3 regions of the Mesorhizobium sp. WSM4307 genome follow, and region 3 is predicted to be linked to each of the others. Evidence: predicted binding sites of a transcription regulator. Region 3 holds the regulator's gene; each other region holds the start of a gene.
The links. The regulator PhoB, encoded in region 3, activates phosphate uptake and scavenging genes when phosphate is short. The targets are predictions, from matches to a motif close to TGTCATNNANCTGTCAT.

Region 1 (3,951 bases), on a different contig from region 3:
GGCCAATCGAGACGATGGCCGCGAACAGGCCGGCAATGACGATCTCAGGGAACACGCGCAGCAGCTCCATGAAGCGCTTGACGATCAGCCGCAGGGCCGGATGAGGTGTCAGATTGCGCGCCGCGATGAAGGAAAACGGCACCGCGAAGACAAAGCCGATGAAGGTCGAGACCAGCGCCACGTTCACCGTGGTCAGCATCAGCTCGAAATATTCGGGAATGTAGAATCCGCCCCAGACAAAGATCCGTCCGAGCGGGAAATTGTATTCCTGGGTGCCGGTGTCATGCGGCGAGGCAATGTCGAACAGTGCCCGCCAGACGTCGTTCCAGTCCTTGGGCACCAGCCAGCTCAGGAAATCCAGAATATGCGGTAGCCGGTCGAAGAAGTGCCCGGCATTGGCCTCGTCGGCGAACCACATGCTGGCGAACATCGCGGCCAGCAGCACGCCGACGCCGAGCACTGTATAGAACCGGCGCAGCGACGTCTGGCGTCGCCAGGCATCGGCCATCTGCTGGGGCGCGCCAAAAGGGGTTGTCAAAGAAGGGGCTGTCACGGAAAGGGTCATGATCGGAGATGCAAAAAGGGCGGTGTTTGACACCGCCCTTTTCGATTTCGCCATTAGCCGCCGATAGCTGCCTTACGGGCTTCGACAATGACGTTGTAGAAGTCCGGCTTGACCGGAACGTAGCCGGTGAAATCGCCACCTTCGACGCCCTCGAAGCAAGCCTTGTCCTTCTTCGGCAGCTCGGTGAAGAAGGCGGCGAGCTTGGCGGTCATCTCGTCGCCGAGCGCGGTGCGCACGACCAGCGGGCCGTTCGGGATCAGGCCCGAGCGCCAGACTTCGACGAAGTCGTTGGGGTCGACGGCGCCCTTGGCGACGACCTTGTGGAAGGTGCCGGAGGTGAAGCCGTTCTTGAAGTCGCCGATGCCGGAGGAATCATCGACCGCGACATCGACCTTGCCGTCGCGCACGGCCAGGATGTTGTTCTCATGGCCGCCGTTGAACTGGGTCGAAGCGAAGAAGGTTTCGTTCGAGGCGCCGGTTTCCTTCGGAATCTGGGTCAGCGGGATCAGGTAGCCCGAGGTGGAGTCCGGATCGGCGTAGCCGAGCTTCTTGCCCTTGGCCGACTTGATGTCGGTGATGCCCGAGGTCTTCAGAGCCAGGCCGATCGAATGATAGCCGGTGGAACCGTCGGTCTGCTTGGTGGTGAGGATCGGGGTCACCGCCTTCGGGTCCTTGAGATAGACGCTGGCGTAGCCGGATGCGCCGAGTTCGGCGAAGTCGAGCGTGCCGCCGAGCAGGCCCTGGATGACGCCGTCATAGTCGGCGGCAGGAAACAGCGAGACCTTCTCGAAGCCGAATTCGGCCTTCAGATGATCGGCCAGGCACTGGTAGTTGCGCAGCCGGTCGGTCTCGTTTTCACCGCCCAGAATGCCGACGCGGAATTCCTTCATGTCGGCGGCGTGGGCCATGCTGGTTGCCATGGCGAGCACCGAAACGGCGCTGAAAACCATCTTCCTGAACATTTGATGTCTCTCCTGTAAGTTCCGGCCCCGCGCCGGCAGCGTTCTTGATCTTGACAAGTGCCCTTGACGCGGGCGGACGATCCCAACCGCCCTTTCTCGGCCCATGATCTTTCCCGAAAACCGGATTCCACTTTTCGGGATCATGGGCTCAGTAACCCGGGAATGCGGGTTCGAGCGGTCCGGCGGATGCTGCGATCTTCTGCTTGAAGGCAACGCTGGTGGAGGTGATGGCCTCCGATATCTCTGCGCCATTGCTGTCGGCGCCATAGACGACGCGCACGGCCTCACGGTTGAGCTCTTCCGGCGGGCCGTCGAAGACGACCTTGCCGGCGGCCATGCCGATAATGCGGTTGCAATAGGCGCGGGCGGTGTCGAGCGTGTGCAGGTTGGTGACGACGGTGATGCCCTCGCGCAGATTGATGTCCTGCAGCGAATCCATCACCACCTTGGCGTTGAGCGGGTCGAGCGAGGCGATCGGCTCGTCGGCGAGGATCACTTTGGGCTGCTGCATCATGGCGCGGGCGATGGCGACACGCTGCTGCTGTCCGCCAGACAAGGTGCCGGCGGGCTGAAGCGCGGTGCGGGCTATGTCGAGCCGCTCGAGCGCGGCGACCGCCTCGGCGCATTCGGCACGCGAGAACATGCCGAGAAGGTTGGACAGGGTCGAACGGTGGTTCAATTTGCCGAGTAGGACGTTGGTCAGCACGTCGAGGCGCGGCACCAGGTTGAACTGCTGGAAGATCATGGCGCAATCGCGCTGCCAGCGCCGCAGCGGCGAGCCGCGCAGCCGGGAGACCTCGGCGCCGTCAAAAAAAATCGACCCCTGGCTGGGGTCGACAAGACGGTTGATCATGCGAAGAAGGGTCGATTTGCCAGCGCCTGAACGGCCGATGACGCCAACCATCTGACCCTGCGGGATCGAGATGTTGACGTCGCTGACGGCTGTGTTCTTGCCAAATCGTCGGCTGACGCCGCGGATTTCGAGCGTGGCAGAGCTTGCTGACATGAGCAGGTTCCAGTCCCGACCTTGTTGATCGTCAGGCCCTCGCCTAACGCAGCCACATGAACCTGCCATGTCGCCAGCATGTCAGTTTTGTTACGCTCCACAGGCGCGACGGCCGAAGCGCGTCGCTGAAACGAATTCATGCGACGCGCTCCAGGTATTTGGCTTTATGCATGTCGTTCTCCCGGGGCCACTTTCGGGCGACATGCATTGGCGCCTTGTCGGCGATCAGCCGAGCACCAGCAATTCCTCGAAGTGCTTCATGTCGCGGAAGGCGCAGAAGGCGGGCGCCTTGATCTCGATTGTCGGAGCCTGCCTTGCGAAAAGCGCCAGGCAATCGTCGAACAGAGCCTGCCACGCGGCGGCGCGATCGGAGGCGAGGCGCTGGATCTGATAGGCAAAGGTGATGTGGAAGACGTAGGCGTCATGATCGGGGTGCCGATAGCCGAACGGCACCGCCAGCGCATCGCGCCATTGACGCATGATGCGCACGTCCTCGTCGGTCGCGCCGGCCACGGTGAGACCGGTGGGCACGATTTCGATCACCTTGATGTTGAAAGGACCGAAGCCCTCGAAGCCCTTAAGGCGCTCCAGATAGAGGCGGGTCATGGCGTCAATGCTGGTGTCGAGCGGTACGTCCTGCGGCCAGTAAGGCAAGCGGCGACGATATTCGATGATGCCCTGGAACAGCGTCATATGCAGGCTGGAAATGGGCGTGAAGGCGAGCCGGTCGGCGTCGGGCATCGCCAGCATCTTCTCGCGCACCGCAAGCACCACGGCCTCGGAGGGCGAGCCGCTGACGAGATGGCTGACAACGGTGTTGCCGGGCTCGGTCAGGAAATTGCCCGAGGTGTCGTAGCGCGTGCCGAGATGCGCCGGCGGGGTCGGATTGGAGCCGGCAAAGAATCCGGCGAGCGAGGGTCTGACGGTGTCGAGCATGGCAATCTCCTTGGGAGATGGCGTCCTGTCCGACCCTGTGTCAGGGATATGAACAAGCCCCTTAATGACGATGATGTGAGGAGCTATCCCTCGTATTTCTCCAGGAAGGCCTCCGCCGACAGTTCGCGAAAATCATCGAGCGAAACGCGCAGCCGCACGTGGTCCCAGTCCCACCAGGCAAGCGCCTGGTAGCGTTCGGCGGTGCGGCGGTCGAAGCGCTCGCGGATCGGCTTGGCCGGCACGCCGGCGACGATGGTGTAGGGCGCGACATCCTTCGAGACAACCGCCCCGGCGCCAACCGCCGCGCCATCGCCGACGGTGACGCCCGGCAGGACGGTCGAACCATGACCGAGCCAGGTGTCGTGACCAATGGTGACGCGCTTGGCGCGGCGCTGGGCGAAGAACTCGCTCTCATGCTCGGCGTCGTCCCAATAGTCCGAGGCGCGGTAGGTGAAGTGATGCAGCGTCGGCCGCCAGGTCGG
Region 2 (3,951 bases), on a different contig from region 3:
CGAAGTCGCTTTGCCTGATGCCGCCGCCGACATACGAGACATGGTTCGCGGAGCGCCAGCTCGAGGCCAATGTCCACTATGTGCCGCTCGATCCGGATTTCGCTGATCTCGACGAAAAGGTGCGCCATTTCGAACGACATCCGGCGCAGGCAGAGCGCATCATTGCCGCGGCCAATGCCTATTGCCGGAAATTCTCCAATGAGCGAGACGAGCAGGCGATCTCCCTGCTCGTGCTCTACAAATACTTCGTGCTCAGCGGCCAGATCGAGCCCGATCCCGAGCTCTGGCGCTTCATCGAGGGCAAGCGCGCCTCCGCCTGATGGTCAGATGACGCTGCGGTCGAGAACCGTGTCGGCAGGGCCGAAGCGATCCTTGGCCGTCAATTGCTGGTGCCAATAGGGGTAGAGCACGGGCGGCCGGCTGACCGCGTCGAGGCGCTGGCGTTCCTCAGGGCTGAGCGCCAGGCTTGCGGCCGCGAGATTGTCCTTGAGCTGGGCATCGTTGCGGGCGCCGATCACCAGCGAGGAGACAGCGGGACGGCCGAGTAGCCAGGCCAGCGCCACCTGCGCGGCCGATACGCCGCGAGCCTTGCCGATCTCGACCAGCACATCGACGATCCGCCAGAGCCGGTCCTCGTCGCGGATCGGCGGCTCGGACCAGCCGGCGAGTTGCCGTGCGGTCGGGCTGTCGCGGTGGTATTTGCCGGACAGCAGGCCGCCGGCGAGCGGGCTCCAGACCAGCACGCCCAGCCCCTGGTCGACCGATATCGGCAGCAGTTCATATTCCGCCTCGCGTGCCTCCAGCGTGTAGTGGATTTGCTGGGTGACGAAGCGCTGCTGGTGACGGCTGTCGCTGACGCACAGCGCCTTCATCACCTGCCACCCGGACCAGTTGGAGCAGCCGATATAGCGCACCTTGCCCTGGTTGACCAAAGTGTCGAGCGCCGCGACCGTTTCCTCGACCGGGGTAAGCCCGTCCCACTGGTGGACGAAATAGATGTCGATGACGTCGGTCTTCAGCCGCTTCAGGCTCTTCTCGCATTCGCGGATCAGGTGGTGGCGCGACAGGCCTTCGTCGTTCGGTCCACTGCCGATCCGCATGCGCGCCTTGGAGGCAATCAGCACGTCGTTCCTGCGCTTGCCGCCGAGTGCCTCGCCGATGATCTCCTCCGACAGGCCGTTGGAGTAGACATTGGCCGTGTCGATGAGATTGATGCCGGCATCGATGCACATGTCGATCATGCGCTTGGCTTCGCCAAGATCGCTGTTGCCGACCGCGGCGAAGGGCCCGGTGCCGCCGAAGGTCATGGTGCCCAAAGTCAGTGTCGAAACCTTCAGGCCGGAACGGCCAAGGATGCGGTATTCCATGTCAGTCCTCGCGATTGCGTTAAATGGGGGCGGGGCCAAAGGGCAGCCCGGAATGCGACAGAGGATTTGTAGGACAATTCGGCCGGCTTGTCGCCATGCCATGGCGATGGATCGATTGGACATGGCGGACGCCGCTGCGGCCGCTATAGCGTCCGCCTGCAATAAAACCGTCACTGCCGCTCTATATTGAGGTCGGCTCAGGTGTTTCCCTTCCAGGCCGCTAGCCAGCAATTTGGGGCGCCGTATGGGAACCGACAGGGCTTGCAAGCGGAGCAGTGCAAATGACTGAGCAAAGACAGAATTCTCCCGCCAAGGACTGGCTCGAAGCCGAGCTCGCCGACACGCTCGACGAAGACTATGAGCTCGAAATGTCGGAGCCGGCGCTGTCGATGGAGATCGCCAAGATCTACAAGAACGCGCATCCGCCTTCGATCGACCGCATGCAATATTTTCGCGACCTGATCACCTTGCAGTCCGAACTGATCAAGCTGCAGTCCTGGGTCGCCTATCATAAGAAGAAGCTGGTGGTGATTTTCGAGGGCCGCGATTCCGCCGGCAAGGGCGGCGTCATCAAGCGCATAACCCAGCGGCTCAACCCGCGCATCTGCCGTGTCGTGGCGCTGCCGGCGCCGACCGAGCGCGAGAAGTCGCAATGGTATTTCCAGCGCTATGTCCCGCACCTGCCGGCGGGCGGCGAGATCGTGCTGTTCGACCGCTCCTGGTACAACCGCTCCGGCGTCGAGCGGGTGATGGGCTTTGCCGATGCCGGCCAGGTCGAGGAATTCTTCCGCGACGTTCCCGAGTTCGAGCGGATGCTGGTGCGCTCCGGCATCACCGTGGTCAAATACTGGTTCTCGATCACCGACGAGGAGCAGCAGATGCGCTTCCTGATGCGCATCCATGACCCGATGAAGCAGTGGAAACTGTCGCCGATGGATCTGCAGTCGCGCGTGCGCTGGGAGCAGTACACCAAGGCCAAGGAAGAGACCTTCGCCCGCACCAACATTCCCGAGGCGCCCTGGTTCATCGTCGAGGGCAATGACAAGAAGCGGGCGCGGCTGAACTGCATCGATCATCTGCTCAAGCAGATGCCGTATGAAGAGGTGCCGCACGAGGAGATCACGCTGCCGGAACGCGTCTTCAACCCAGAATACGAGCGCCAGACGCTGCCGCGCGAGCTCTACGTGCCGGAGAAGTATTGAACACCTTTTCCTTCTCCCCGTTTTACGGGGAGAAGGTGCCCGAAGGGCGGATGAGGGGCGGCGCTGACTTCGATCGTTGGCGTTGCGCAGCCAATCCTGTTCTGATGAAATTGCCGCTGGCGGGGAGAAAGCGCTGTAACTACGCCCGCTTGATCACCACATGCGTGGCAAGCGCCGTCGCCACCTGCTCGGTGCATTGATAGCCAAGCCTCAACATATCCAGGCCGGCGAAGAGGTGCTCGCCCTTGCCAAGCAACACCGGCGAGATTGCCAGATGCATCTCGTCGATCAAGCTCTCCTGCAGATATTGCCGGATGGTGGCGACCCCACCACCGATCCGCACATCCTTGCCGCCGGCCGCCGCCTTCGCCTGCTCGAGCGCCGAATGGATGCCGTCGGTCACAAAATAAAAGGTCGTGCCGCCTTCCATCGTGATGGGTGCCCGCGCGTGGTGCGTCAGCACGAACACCGGCACATGGTAGGGCGGGTTGTCGCCCCACCAGCCCTTCCAGCTGTCGTCAGGCCATTCGCCGCGGATCGGCCCGAACATGTTGCGGCCGAGGATCCAGGCGCCGACATTTTCGAAACTGCGCGCCGCGAACGCCTCGTTGATTTCGGTGGTGCCGCCCTCTTGCCCTAGCACCATCTCACGGAAGGTGCGGGTGTCGATAAACCACTTGTGCAAGGATTCCCCGCCGATGCCGAGCGGATTTTGCAGATCCTGATCGGGGCCGGCGCCATAGCCGTCGAGCGATAGGGTGAATGCGTTGACACGCAGCATGGACATGAAAGCCTCCTCGATAACCAGTTGCGTTTTGCAATCGGTTGTTGTTTAGCAAACCAATTGCAAATTGCAAGCGCTATTTTCTAAGGGGAAAAAGACACATACCCGGATCTCGCCTCCAAGCGATGTCCCTATCGTTTCGTGACGATCGATTCGGATCACAACCGGCCGCTGGGACGGCCGCCGATCGCCCGACGGGTGAAGCGGGTCAGGACGTATCCTCTGGAGGCGTTCGCCATGCCTCCTGGCGACGTGCGGGCTGCCGGCCGTCTCCGGCCGTGCGGCTATCATAGCCGGGGCTGCCGGTTTTTGTCTGCGGGAATTCGAAAGAAATGCCGACCGGTCGAAAGATTGGTGACGTCTACTGAAAGGCTTTGCCGGCCAGGCCGGACTACCCCTTCAGCATTTCGGCCACTTCGGGCGCGAAATAGGTCAAGATGCCGTCGCAGCCGGCGCGCTTGAAGGCGAGCAGCGATTCCAGCATCGCCTTCTCGCCGTCGATCCAGCCATTGGCTCCCGCCGCCTTGATCATCGAATATTCGCCCGACACCTGGTAGGCGAAGGTCGGCATCTGGAATTCGTCCTTGAGCCGGCGGAT
Region 3 (3,951 bases):
AGCCATTCGACCATATCGGCGATTTCCTCAGACCTGATCGGCGAAGGCATCCTGGCCGAGGGCAAGCCGAGCGAGGCCGGCGCGCTGAAACGCGGCAGGCCGCAGGTCGGCCTCGGCCTCACTCCGGAGGCCGCGGCTGTGATGACCGTGGTGCTGTCGCTGAATTTCCTGTCGGTCGCAGTCATCGACTATGCCGGCCAGGTGATATCGGAAGAACAGCGCCGGCTGGACACGCTGACCATGTCGCGCGAGGCGCTGATCGGCGAATGCGTGGCCATCGTAAGGCGGCGCCTCGAGGATCCCGACATTGACGTGCGCAGCGTCGCCCGCATCGCGTTGGCGATCCAGGGCATCACCGATACCGAGGCCCGGGCGATGCTGTGGTCGCCGATCACGCCGCAGACCGACATCGCCTTCGCCGACATACTCGAAGCCGAGTTCGGCATCCCCGCCACCATGGAAAACGACTGCAACATGATGGCGGTGGCGCTGCGCAGGCGCGATCCCGAGCGCTACCGCGACGACTTCATCGCCATCCTGCTTTCGCACGGCATCGGCATGGGGCTGGTGCTGAAGGGCGAGCTGTTCACCGGCACCCATTCCTCGGGCGGCGAGTTCGGCCACATGATCCATCGGCCCGGCGGCGCGCTCTGCCGCTGCGGGCGGCGCGGCTGTGTCGAGGCCTATGCCGGCAATTACGCCATCTGGCGCAATGCCAGGCAGCTCGGCGAGGACACCGAGCCGGTGGCCGATGTCAGCGACGCGCAGATGCGGGCGCTGGCCGCGACGGCACGGGAACGGGACGGGCCCGAGCGCGAAGCCTATCGCAAGGCCGGCGAGGCACTGGGTTACGGCCTCGGCAGCCTGTTCGCGCTGATCGATCCGGCGCCCGTTGCCATGGTCGGCGTCAGCGCCGCCGCCTTCGATCTGATCGAGCCGGCATTGCGCGAGGCGATCGCCCAGACCGCCGGTGGTCAGCACTCGGAATCGATCTCCTTCGACACCGAACCGAACGAACTGCCGCTGATCCGCGAAGGTTGCGCCATGCGCGCGCTGACCTTCGTCGACCAGGAGATTTTCGCGCCGGGCGTGCAGGCAAGAACGGGTGCCGGAAAGAACGTTGCCTGACGGTCAGGGCGAAACTCGATCATTCTGAACGACCGCGTTCGGCCCGTTGCGACATCAATTGGCAATGTGTCTGCCTGTATGATCTGCTGATGTCCCGTTCGTTGGTGATCAACTTCAACATAGATCAGGCCGAGTTTTACGGCCTCGTCCATCGTGTTCGCAACTTCGGCGAGGACGTCTACCGCTTCCTGCGAACCAACGGCTGGGGCGAAATTATTATCGGCGAGGTCGACGCGGCCACTACGCAGCTGATCATTCGAGACATCAAACATTCAAAGCTCCAGCGCGTTGCTGTATGGGTCGAAGAGGAGATGAGGCGGCAACATCTGTTGGGAGAAGTCGAAGTCCGCTGATCACCCTCTTCACGGCATTGGCGACTACCTGCTGATTGGAGTTTCGATCTTGGAGCCTCATCCCGATTTTATCGGGATGAGGCAAGCTCTAGTCTTCCCGGATCGCGTAGCCCGCCCCACGAATGGTACGGATGACATCCGGCATGCGACCATTGTTGACCGCCTTGCGCAACCGGCCGACATGCACGTCCACGGTACGCTCGTCGATGTAGATCGTCTCGCCCCAGACATTGTCGAGCAGCTGGCTGCGCGAGAACACGCGGCCAGGATGGCGCATCATGAATTCGAGCAGGCGGAATTCGGTCGGCCCGAGCCGGATCTCGCTCTTCTTGCGGTAGACCCGGTGCGATTCACGGTCGAGCACGATATCGCCGACCTTGAGCACGCTGGACAGCACTTCCGGCTTGGCGCGGCGCAGCAGCGCCTTGATGCGGGCCATGAATTCCGGCGTCGAGAACGGCTTGACCAGATAGTCGTCGGCGCCGGTGGAAAGCCCGCGTACACGGTCGCTTTCCTCGCCCCGCGCGGTCAGCATGATGATCGGCAGCCGCTCGGTCTCGGGCCGCATCCGCAATCGCCGGCAGAGTTCGATGCCGGATACCGCCGGCACCATCCAGTCGAGCACGAGCAGGTCGGGCACGTTCTCCTGCAGGCGGATTTCGGCTTCGTCGCCGCGTGTCACCACCTCGACCTGGTAACCCTCCGATTCCAGATTGTAGCGGAGGAGCACGCCGAGCGGCTCCTCGTCCTCCACCACCATGATGCGTGGTGCGATCATCGGTTGGTTACCCCTGCGCTCAGGCCGCCGGCGCCGACATCGCCGTCTCGTCCTGTTTTGGACGGTTGGCGGGCAGCTGCGTGCCGGTCAGGACATAGTACGCATTCTCGGCGATATTGGTCACGTGGTCGCCGATGCGTTCGAGATTCTTGGCGCAGAACAACAGATGCGTGCAAGCCGTGATGTTGCGCGGATCTTCCATCATATAGGTCAGCAGTTCGCGGAAGACGGAGGTGTATTTGACGTCGATGCGCTCATCGTCGGCGCGCAGCTTCGCCAGTGCCGCGGCATCGCGCGCCGCATACTCCTCGATGACGCCCTGCACCTGGATCAGCACCAGCTGCGCCATGGCGTCGATGGAATGCGACAGGTCGCGCGGCGTGGCGCTGAGGCCGACAGTACCGACGCGCTTGGCGATGTTCTTGGCAAGGTCGCCAATGCGTTCGAGGTCGCCGGCCATGCGGATCGAGCCGACGACATGGCGCAGATCGTCGGCCATCGGCTGGCGCTTGGCGATCAGCGTGATGGCGCGGTCGTCGAGTTCGCGCTGGCGCGCATCCATGATGGCGTCGTCGGAGACGACGCGCTGGGCGAGCGCATTGTCGGAGTTCAGCAGCGCCTTGGTGGCGCCGCCGACCATCGAGCCGGCGAGATCGCCCATGTCGCTGATCAGCCTGCTGATCTGTCCGAGATCCTCGTCGAAGGCTGCGACTGTGTGTTCGGCCATGATCCTGGTCCTCGTATGCGTGCGATCAGCCGAAGCGGCCGGTTATGTAGTCTTGCGTGCGCTTCTCGCGGGGCGACGTGAAGATCTTCTCGGTGCGGTCGAATTCGACCAGTTCGCCCAGATACATGAAGGCGGTCTGCTTCGAGACGCGCGCCGCCTGCTGCATGTTGTGGGTGACGATGACGATCGTATAGTCGGCCTGCAGCTCGTCGATCAGCTCCTCGATCTTGGCGGTCGACAGCGGGTCGAGCGCCGAGGCAGGCTCGTCGAGCAGGATGACTTCTGGCTTCACCGCCACGGTGCGGGCGATGCACAGCCGCTGCTGCTGGCCGCCCGACAGGCTGAGGCCGCTAGCATTGAGCTTGTCCTTGACCTCGGTCCACAGTGCCGCGCGCTTGAGCGCCTGCTCGACGCGGCCGTCCATCTCGGCCTTGCTGATCTTCTCGTAGAGCCTGACGCCGAAAGCGATGTTCTCGTAGATCGACATCGGGAACGGCGTCGGCTTCTGGAACACCATGCCGATCTTGGTGCGCAGCAGGTTGAGGTCCTGCGAGCGGTCGAGAACGTTCTGGCCGTCGAGCAGCACCTGGCCCTCGGCGGTCTGCTTGGGATAAAGCTCGTAGATGCGGTTGAAGACGCGCAGCAGCGTCGACTTTCCGCAACCCGACGGGCCGATGAAGGCGGTGACGCTGCGCTCGGGCAGCGACAGCGTGATGTCCTTCAGCGCCTTCGACTGGCCGTAGTAGAAATTGAGGTTCTTGACCTCGATCTTGGCCTTGGTCGCCGCCTCTGCGGCGATCGTCATGTCTGGAGACAACATCTGGCTCATTTGTCCTCTCTGCGTCCGGTCAGGCTGCGCGCAAAGATGCTGAGCGCGAGAACCGTCAATGTGATTATGAGTGCACCGGTCCAGGCCAGCTGCTGCCATTCCTCATAGGGGCTGAGAGCGAACTGGAAGATGGTGA

Region 1: phnC (phosphonate ABC transporter ATP-binding protein) is a predicted target of PhoB. The motif match lies at 2,612-2,628, and genes of this name have one in related genera.
Region 2: ppk2 (polyphosphate kinase 2) is a predicted target of PhoB. The motif match lies at 1,525-1,541, and genes of this name have one in related genera.

Annotation. Positions count from the first base shown of each region.
Region 1 is NZ_VFTB01000008.1:43,205-47,155, forward strand. It holds gene phnE (phosphonate ABC transporter, permease protein PhnE) at 1-565, opposite strand, end outside; gene phnD (phosphonate ABC transporter substrate-binding protein) at 619-1,527, opposite strand; gene phnC (phosphonate ABC transporter ATP-binding protein) at 1,676-2,533, opposite strand; gene FJV83_RS19945 (DUF1868 domain-containing protein) at 2,759-3,469, opposite strand; gene FJV83_RS19950 (DapH/DapD/GlmU-related protein) at 3,553-3,951, opposite strand, start outside.
Region 2 is NZ_VFTB01000002.1:441,252-445,202, forward strand. It holds gene FJV83_RS05735 (glycosyl transferase family 90) at 1-320, shown strand, start outside; gene FJV83_RS05740 (aldo/keto reductase) at 324-1,367, opposite strand; gene ppk2 (polyphosphate kinase 2) at 1,649-2,569, shown strand; gene FJV83_RS05750 (dihydrofolate reductase family protein) at 2,709-3,356, opposite strand; gene hemB (porphobilinogen synthase) at 3,745-3,951, opposite strand, start outside.
Region 3 is NZ_VFTB01000010.1:104,757-108,707, reverse strand. It holds gene FJV83_RS24300 (ROK family protein) at 1-1,128, shown strand, start outside; gene FJV83_RS24295 (hypothetical protein) at 1,218-1,481, shown strand; gene phoB (phosphate regulon transcriptional regulator PhoB) at 1,570-2,259, opposite strand; gene phoU (phosphate signaling complex protein PhoU) at 2,279-2,986, opposite strand; gene pstB (phosphate ABC transporter ATP-binding protein PstB) at 3,012-3,815, opposite strand; gene pstA (phosphate ABC transporter permease PstA) at 3,812-3,951, opposite strand, start outside.